One region of the Streptomyces sp. NPDC096205 genome, then DNA from elsewhere that is predicted to be linked to it. Evidence: riboswitches for the same ligand, from Rfam matches in the RefSeq annotation. Region 1 holds a riboswitch; each other region holds the start of a gene.

Region 1 (2,192 bases):
GCCCCGCTCCAGATAGGCGTCGACCCCGCCCCAGGTCTCCTCGATGGTCTCCATCGCCGCCGTCAGATACTCCGCGCGGGCGTCGAACAGCGGGCTGAGCAGCTCCATGACCTCGGGCGAGTAGGCGGAGGCGTCGCCGTTGCGGCGCACCTTGTAGCGGCGGTGCTTGGCGTTCGACTCCAGGTAGTCGGTGAGGATGGCGTCGCGCTCGACGCCCAGGGCCAGCAGGGTCACGGCGATCGACAGGCCGGCGCGGTCCTTGCCCGCGGCGCAGTGCATCAGGGCGGGGACGCTGTCCTCGGCGAGGGCGTGCAGCACCTGGGAGTGCTCGGCGGTGCGCTCCTTGACCATGATCCGGTACGAGGTGATCATCCGGTTCGCCGCCTTGCCGTCGGCGAGGATCGCGCGCAGCTGGTCCAGGTCGCCCTCGCGGACCATCTTCCAGAACTCGGCGCCGTCGGCCGGGTCGCTCAGCGGAAGGTTGACGTTGCGCACGCCCGGCAGCTCCACGTCCGGGCCCTCCAGCTTCTGGTCCGCCGCGTTGCGGAAGTCGAAGATCGTGTGCAGGCCCAGGGTCGTGAGAAAGGCCGCGTCCTCGGCGGTCGCGTGCGCGAGGTGGCCGCTGCGGAAGAGCACGCCCTGGCGCACCCGGCGTCCGTCGACGGTCGGCAGTCCGCCCACGTCACGGAAATTGCGGACTCCGGCCAGCTCCGGCTCGGTCGACGGGACCTGCTGCGTCACGTGGGGCTCCCTCCGGTCGGGTCCCGCCGGCGCGGCTCGACCGACGGGCACGTCCATGACCATACGACTGACCCTACGACACGGCTTCCCTGGGATATGTATGTGCCGCTTCTCCGTCTGCGTCGCATCTGGGCTTTCTGTCCGAATTAGCGCCTTCCTTCCAACTCGCTCTGGAATAAAGGAACGTGGAGCAGCGTCACGTGAGCAGCGTCATAGCCGTGACCGTGCGTCGCCCGTCATGCTCACGTAATCAATGCGTTTTTCAAGGGCATTTGGCGAATGCGGAACGGCCGAAATGCACGGAGGGTGACCGGGAATTCCCGAAAGGGATCAAGAAGAAGGCCTTCGGGTGGAACCTCTTGCTTGTCCCTTTGCGTCTTGGTCGCTTACGTTCGCCACCGATCCGGACGGACGCCTAATCCTGCCGCCGACCGGAGCCCGCGCAAACCCACCCGTGTACGGCAGGAGCGGGGGACCCACAGGTACATCCGCCTGTTCCGGTCTCCGGAAACAGGCTCGGGGTTAAGCCGCGCCCGGCGCGGCCGGACATCTCCAGTCCGCACCCGACAGCTCACCTCGCAGGCGCCGGAGAGGAAAACGCCCATGCCCGCGAAGGGTAAGCACCGCCGTCCCAAGGCCCAGCGCCTGACCCGTTCCATCGCCGTCGCCGGTACCGGTGGCGCCGCACTCGCCCTGCCGCTTCTCGCGGCCACCGGTGCGAATGCCGCGACCGGACAGTCCGTCCCCGAGAAGGCCGTCAGCTCGGCCGCGACGGTCCAGAAGACCGCCATCAAGGCCGCCGAGAAGAAGGCCGCGACGCCGCGCACGTATTCCGTGAAGGTCGGCGACTATCTCTCGAAGATCGCCCAGGAGCAGCACGTCAGCGGTGGCTGGCAGAAGCTGTACCAGGACAACCGTGAGGTCGTCGGCAGCGACCCGTCGCTGATCCACCCGGGCCTGAAGCTGTCGCTCGGCAAGAAGGCCGCGGCCACGCAGTCCTCCGAGTCCGCCGCGAAGAAGTCCGCCGCCCCGCAGAAGTCCGAGGCGCCGAAGCCGGCCACGCAGTCCTCCGAGACCGCTGACTCCTCGAAGGCCTCCGAGCCGGCCGCCACCCAGGCGGACACCACCGCGGCGAACGGCTACACCGCCCCCGTGAGCGGAGCCACCGTCGGCACCGGCTACCGCGTGGCGGGCAGCATGTGGTCCAGCGGCTACCACACCGGCGCCGACTTCGTCGTCCCGACCGGCACCTCGCTCAAGGCCGTCGGCGCGGGCACCGTGGTCTCCGCGGGCTGGGGCGGCGCGTACGGCAACCAGGTCGTCGTCAAGCTCGCCGACGGCTACTACGCCCAGTACGCCCACCTGTCCGCGCTGTCCGTCTCGGCCGGCCAGACGGTGACCGCCGGGCAGCAGGTCGGCCTCTCCGGCGCGACCGGCAATGTGACCGGCCC
Region 2 (2,192 bases), on a different contig from region 1:
CGTGGGCGCCGACCGGCTGCTGTGGTCCGTCACCCTGGACCGGGAGCTCGCTGAGACCGCGCTCGGCAAGATCGAGGCCGAGGTGGGGCAGGTGTACGCGGCCGTGGACCAGGACGGCGTCGACGGGCTCACCCTCATCGAGCCCGGCTACACGATGCCGCACCCGACCCTGCCCGCGGTGCGTGTGCGCCGCCGCGACGACCTGTGGTGCGAGCCGATCAGCAAGGTGCTGCTGCGCCATCCGGACCTGAACGACGACGAGTTGGCGGCAGTGGCGCGGGCGGTGGTGGGTTCGCTGGCCACGGTCACCATGTCGGGGCCCGGGACGGTGGAGCTGCAGCCGTGCGGCGTCACCAAGGCGACGGGCCTGGCGCTGGCGGCCCGCCGGCTCGGCCTGACACCCGCGGACACCCTCGCCTTCGGTGACATGCCCAACGACATCCCGATGTTCGACTGGGCCGCGCACGGCGTGGCCATGGCCAACGCGCACCCGGAACTGAAGGCGGTGGCCGACGAGATCACCTGCTCGAACGAGGACGACGGCATCGCCGTCGTCCTCGAACGGCTCTACGGCTGAGGGGCCGGGAGGCGGTCAGTACGCGCCGAAGACGTTGTCGATCGAGCCGTAGCGGGCCGCCGCGTAGTTGCAGGCGGCGGTGATGTTCGCGACCGGGTCGTACGGGTCGAAGGCGGTGCCGGGCACGTGGTACGCCGCGAAGGTGGGGTCGATGACCTGGAGCAGGCCCTTGGACGGGGTGCCCGCGAGCGCGTTGGAGTCCCAGTTGTTGATGGCGAGCGGGTTGCCCGACGACTCGCGCATGATGTTGCGGTAGATGCCGTCGTAGCTGCCCGGGATGCCGTTCTGGGCCATGACGTCGAGCGACTGGCGGATCCAGCCGTCGAGGGTGTTCGGGTAGATGGTCGCCGACGTCGTGGCCGTGGGGGCGGCCGAGGCGCCGGTCGCGCCGGCGAACGGCAGGGCGAGCGCGGCGGCGGCCACACCGGCGGCGGTGAGGGCACGGACGAGACGGGGGCGGCGGTTTGCATGCGTGTGCGCAGGCATGGGGAACGTCCTCTCCGGCGCCTGCGAGGTGAGCTGTCGGGTTCGGGCGGAAAGGTGCCCGGCCAGGCCCGAAGAGGCATGGCTTGACCCCAAGCCGTGCCGGGTGTCGTAGCTGGTACGACGTCCGGTACGGCGACTTACCTGGGTCCCCCGCTCCTGCCGCTGCGTGGTCGGTGGATGCCAATGGGCGGCGGCAGGATTCGGCGTTCCGCCCGGCAGGCCGGGAACGTATGCGAGAGCACATGGGCGAAACAAGTACCGGATTCACACAAAGCACCGGTCGGGCATGATCAGTGCGTTTGCGGCACTTGATCCTTTATGGCGATTTCCGCTCAACCAAGCGGCGGGGCCTGGCGCGTGCCGTGAGAGTCGATCACCGCACACCCGGCCCCGCAGTGAGCCATCTCACCGGCAGTCACAAGAGCGGCAATTGGGGCATCACCCCCAACTCGCCCTCAATCGGCGGTCCGTGGAATGCGCCTCTCCCAGGTGCGGTGGAACACGACCTCGCCGCCCTCCGTGCACACCACCTCGTCGGAGGTGACGAAGTGCTCCGCGTCACAGCCGATCTCCGAGCGGGTGCGGACGGTGGCGGCCCAGGGCAGCTCGGGCCGGTGCAGCCCGATCGACCACTCCGTGCGGGCGCGGGCCGACAGCGGGTCGTCGGCGCGGATCGTGTACGTCTCCAGCGCCTCCTCGGTGAGCTCGAGACCGTCCGGGTACGCGCGCGTGCCGCCCCGAACCGGAAGGACCTCCAGACGCCACACGCCCTCGGCGACCTCGCGCACCACCACCCGCTCCGGCCGCGGCTCGTCCAAGGTGGCCGGCAGGCTCACCCCCAGCGGCCCGGCCTGCTCGGGCTCCTCGAAGGCGACCTCCGCGCCCGCCCGGCGCGAGCGCACCGGCAGCTCCAGCGTGCTGCCCGCCGGGTCCAGCGTGAAACCGGCCGCCGACTCCGGCTCGGGCCACACCCACGGCCAGTACGCCGAGGAGACGGCGAGCCGGATGCGATGCCCGGCCGGAAAGGCGTACCCGACGGCGCTCAGCGAGAAGTCCGCCGTCTGCGACGACCCCTCGGCCGCGAGGTCGAGCATCCCGCGCGTGACCAGCGTCGAGGACCCGTCCGGGG
Region 3 (2,192 bases), on a different contig from region 1:
TCGCGGCGCAGGATGCGCACGCACGCGCTGTGGAAGGTCATGACCCACATCGCGTTCGCGCGCGGGCCGACGAGCTGCTCGACGCGCTCCTTCATCTCGCCCGCGGCCTTGTTGGTGAAGGTGATCGCGAGGATCTGGCCCGGGTGCACGTTCCGCTCGGCGAGCAGGTGGGCGATGCGGTGGGTGAGCACACGGGTCTTGCCGGAGCCGGCGCCGGCCACGATGAGCAGGGGCGTGCCGGAGTGGACGACGGCGGCGCGCTGGTTCTCGTTCAGCCCCTCCAGCAGCGCTGCTGCGTCCAGGGCCGGGCGCGGGGCGCCGTCGCGGTAGTAGGCGTCCCGGTCCGGGGGCACGTCGAACTTCCCGCCGAACAGATCGTCCGGAAGCGGCTCCGGAGCGTGATCGTCCTCGGGCGGCGGCGGGTGCTCCTCCTCGTGCCCGCGAGGGCTCTGGAGGTCCGCCAGGAAGCTGTCGTCAAAGAGGCTGCTCATCGCTCTCCGAGTCTAGGGGTCGCCACTGACAACCGGTCGCCGTCTCGAGAACTCCGCCGACGCCACCCTGCGTGACCCTGCGGGCACGGCCTGCGGCAGTTCTGTCCCGCTCACGCCAAGGTCACGAAAATGTATCGGGCATATCACCCGTCAACCTTCACAGGGGCCACACGAGTTGGCTACGGTGCCGGGCAGGCCGTACGACCCCCACCGGCGAACGTCGCCGGGCCGCGCGGCCTCCGCCGAGTCCGGTGCGCCCGCACGGCACCGGAGCCGGGGACCCACCGAACCTGGGGTGAATCGGCCCACTCCCTCGCGGGGAGCGCCGTAGGGCACACCTTCCGAACACGCCCGAACCCGACAGCTAACCCGGTAGGCGGCAGATGGAAGGAGTCGCCACCCTTGGCGTCGCACCGCAAGCCGCGCACCACCGGGACGCGCGTCGCAGGCATACGGACCCCCGCCCTGGCCACCGCGGCCCTCACCTCCGTGGCCCTGCTGTCGCAGACGGCCAACGCCAGCCCCTCGGACGACGACCGGCCGAGCCTGGAGGAGGTCGAGAAGAAGGTCGACGATCTCTACCGGCAGGCGGAGACGGCGACCGAGAAGTACAACGCCGCCAAGGAGCGGACCACCAAGCAGCGCAAGCGCGTGGACTCCCTCCTCGACGACGTGGCGAAGCGCACCGAGCAGCTGAACGAGGCGCGCGAGCAGCTCGGCTCCTTCGCCGCGGCCCAGTACCGCACCGGCGCGTCCGCGCCCGACACGGCGACCCTCCTGCTCGCGGACACACCGCAGGACTACTTCGACCAGACCCAGCTGATGGACCGGCTCACCGGCCGTCAGAAGGACGCGGTCGACGACTACATCACCCAGCAGTCCGCGACCATGGAGAAGCGCCGCGAGGCCACCGAGAGCCTGTCGACGCTCACCGACTCGCAGACCGAGCTGAGGACGGCCAAGGCCACCGTCCAGAAGAAGCTCTCCACCGCGCGCGTGCTGCTGTCGCAGCTGACCGCCGAGGAGAAGGCCCGGCTCGCGGCGATCGAGGAACGCAAGCGCGAGGAGGCCGCCCGCAAGGCCGCCGAGCTCGCCGCGCAGCAGGCCGCGGAGGAGGAGCGGCAGCGCAAGGCGGCCGAGGCGGCGGCGCAGGAGGAGGCCGCGAGCGGCGACTCGTCCACCTCGACCGGCGGCGCCGGCACCTCTGACACCTCGACGACCCCGACCTCCCCGACCACCGACTCCACCTACGCCGCCAAGGCCGAGAAGGCGCTCGCCTTCGCCCGCGCCCAGATCGGCAAGCCGTACGTCTGGGGCGCGACCGGCCCCGACTCCTACGACTGCTCCGGTCTCACCCAGGCCGCCTGGAAGGCCGCGGGCGTGGACATCCCGCGCGTCACGTACGACCAGGTCAACGCCGGCACGACGGTGCCGTTGTCGGACGCCCAGCCCGGTGACCTCGTCTTCTTCTACGCCGATGTCACCCATGTCGGCATCTACATCGGCAACGGCATGATGATCCACGCCCCGAAGCCGGGCGCGTACGTCCGCGAGGAGTCGATCTACTACGACGGGGAGTCCTCGATCCACAGCGTGGTGCGGCCGGCCTGACCTTCGCCCTTCAGGGAGCCTGCCGGGCTCCGGGCGGCGAGGGCCGAGGGAGCCTGTGGGTCTGCGGGTCTGCGGGTCGAGGGAGCGCCC
Region 4 (2,192 bases), on a different contig from region 1:
TCGCGGCCGGAGTGACCGGCTCCGCCATCGCGATCCCGCTGCTCGGCGCCTCGGGCGCGAGCGCGGCGGACGGCACCACCTGGGACCGGGTCGCGGAGTGCGAGACGGACGGTGCCTGGAGCGCGAACGACGGCTACGGCCACTTCGGCGGCCTGAGGCTGACCCAGACCGACTGGGAGACCTACGGCGGCCTGGACTACGCCCCGAGCCCCGAGCAGGCCAGCCGCCAGCAGCAGATAGCCGTCGCCGAGCGCGTCCTCGCGGACCAGGGCGTCACGGCGTGGCCGACCTGCGGCCCGCTCTCGGGCCTCGGTGAGGACTCCGCGCCGGCCGACGTCGACACCGGCGTCTCCGACGACACCTCCTCGGGTCTGGGCGGCCTGATCGACACCCCCGATTCGTCCGACACGTCCGACACATCTGGTTCGTCCGACTCCTCTCGTCTGCTCCCCTCTCCGTCCGAGTCGGCCTCGTCGTCCGACGACTCGTCGACCGAGGCCGACGGCGAGAGCGCCGACAGCGACGCGAGCGGCCGGACCGCCCAGGACGACCAGGGCAATACGACCAAGACGGACCCTTCGCCCGATTCGGACGCCGACCCGAGCGAAGACCCCGACGCCACCGCACTGGCGCCCGACAGCTCCGCCACGGGCGACGCACAGGGCGACTCGGACAAGTCCGGCCAGAGTGGTACCTCTTCGGACGAGACCGCCACCGGCCGCCACCGCGGCGACAGCGCCGACGAGGGCGTCGAGGAGGGCGTGGCGGACGGTCGTACGGGCGACTCCACGGGGCGTCACGCCTCGCGCAGCGGTGCGGCCGTGCGGGACGCCGCCGACGGCGAGTACACCGTGCGGGCCGGCGACAGCCTGTGGGGCATCGCCGACTCCCTTGGCCTCCAGGGCGGATGGTCGGAGCTGTATGCCGAGAACCGGCAGACGGTCGGCGTCGACCCGGACCTCATCCTGCCCGGTCAGACGCTCGCGGTAGGGGTCGAACCGGGCGAAAAGTAGCGGGAGTTCACGTCATGGTTCGCCGCTAAATGTCCGGTTTGGCGAAACTGTGGGATGAGTCTCAGAAGCCCTGATCGTCTTTGAAAATCCGCCGATCGCCTGTCTACGGTCATGACCGCTCGCCAACACGAGCCCCGGCCGCCACAAACGCCGAATCCTGCCAGTGGCAGCCCGGGAACAGTCGTCGCGTCAAGCGCCGTAGGCAGGAGCGGGGGACCCAAGGTAGGCGCCGGGTCCGGCAGTTGAGGAAACTCGACACCGGAACCGGCTTGGGGTGAAGCCGCAGCTCGTGAGAGCCGCGGCCGGGCAACTCAACCGGCCCGAACCCGACAGCTCACCTCGCAGGCGTCGGTGAGGGGATCCTCCATGCTGTTTTCCGGCAAGGGCAAGCACCGTCGTCCGTCCAAGGCCACTCGCGCCATCGCCATCGCCGGTGTGACCGGCGCCGCCGTCGCCGCCCCGCTGATGGCGGCCGGCAACGCCTCCGCCGCCACCGCCTCCGAGTGGGACGCCGTCGCCCAGTGCGAGTCCGGCGGCAACTGGTCCATCAACACCGGCAACGGCTACTACGGCGGTCTGCAGTTCTCCGCCTCCACCTGGGCCGCGTACGGCGGCACGCAGTACGCCGCCACGGCCGACCAGGCCAGCAAGTCCCAGCAGATTGAAATCGCCGAGAAGGTCCTCGCGGGCCAGGGCAAGGGCGCCTGGCCGGTCTGCGGCGTGGGCCTGTCCAGCGCCGCGTACACCGGCGGCGGCTCCACCGACTCCGGCAGCACCACCACGCAGGAGAGCACCCCCGCCCCCGCCCGCGAGACCGAGCAGCAGAGCGCCTCCCGCTCGCAGGAGCGCCCGGCCGCCAAGAAGACCGTCACCACCCCGACCGGCAAGAAGGTCGAGAAGGGCGACGGCGAGTACAAGGTCGTCAAGGGCGACACCCTCAGCTCGATCGCCGAGAAGCACCACGTCAAGGGCGGCTGGCAGAAGCTGTTCCAGCTGAACAAGGACATCATCGACGACGCCGACTTCATCTACCCGGGCCAGCAGCTGCACCTCAAGTAGGCAGCGCTTCCCCCGCCGGCTCCCCGCCCCGGTGCGTGTTCCCCCGTACGCACCGGGGCGGGGTCATGCCCAGGGGTCATGTCCAGGGGTCATGCCCGGGGATGCCCGGGGCGGGGCCCG

What was found. A riboswitch is a leader RNA that binds a small molecule or an ion and turns the genes downstream of it on or off. The one in region 1 is predicted to bind cyclic di-AMP.
Region 2: it holds a riboswitch for cyclic di-AMP, as region 1 does, so the genes downstream of both, ACIQ6Y_RS30875 (transglycosylase SLT domain-containing protein) here and ACIQ6Y_RS02715 (peptidoglycan DD-metalloendopeptidase family protein) in region 1, are expected to answer to the same signal.
Region 3: it holds a riboswitch for cyclic di-AMP, as region 1 does, so the genes downstream of both, ACIQ6Y_RS29975 (NlpC/P60 family protein) here and ACIQ6Y_RS02715 (peptidoglycan DD-metalloendopeptidase family protein) in region 1, are expected to answer to the same signal.
Region 4: it holds a riboswitch for cyclic di-AMP, as region 1 does, so the genes downstream of both, ACIQ6Y_RS24400 (transglycosylase family protein) here and ACIQ6Y_RS02715 (peptidoglycan DD-metalloendopeptidase family protein) in region 1, are expected to answer to the same signal.

The regions. Positions count from the first base shown of each region.
Region 1 is NZ_JBIWFS010000001.1:594,698-596,889, reverse strand. It holds gene ACIQ6Y_RS02720 (tyrosine-protein phosphatase) at 1-741, opposite strand, end outside; cyclic di-AMP (ydaO/yuaA leader) riboswitch at 1,181-1,339, shown strand; gene ACIQ6Y_RS02715 (peptidoglycan DD-metalloendopeptidase family protein) at 1,345-2,192, shown strand, end outside.
Region 2 is NZ_JBIWFS010000009.1:281,571-283,762, reverse strand. It holds gene ACIQ6Y_RS30880 (HAD family hydrolase) at 1-577, shown strand, start outside; gene ACIQ6Y_RS30875 (transglycosylase SLT domain-containing protein) at 593-1,063, opposite strand; cyclic di-AMP (ydaO/yuaA leader) riboswitch at 1,069-1,249, opposite strand; gene ACIQ6Y_RS30870 (CocE/NonD family hydrolase) at 1,519-2,192, opposite strand, start outside.
Region 3 is NZ_JBIWFS010000009.1:101,072-103,263, forward strand. It holds gene pcrA (DNA helicase PcrA) at 1-491, opposite strand, end outside; cyclic di-AMP (ydaO/yuaA leader) riboswitch at 722-886, shown strand; gene ACIQ6Y_RS29975 (NlpC/P60 family protein) at 894-2,102, shown strand.
Region 4 is NZ_JBIWFS010000006.1:492,569-494,760, forward strand. It holds gene ACIQ6Y_RS24395 (transglycosylase family protein) at 1-1,013, shown strand, start outside; cyclic di-AMP (ydaO/yuaA leader) riboswitch at 1,198-1,376, shown strand; gene ACIQ6Y_RS24400 (transglycosylase family protein) at 1,380-2,072, shown strand.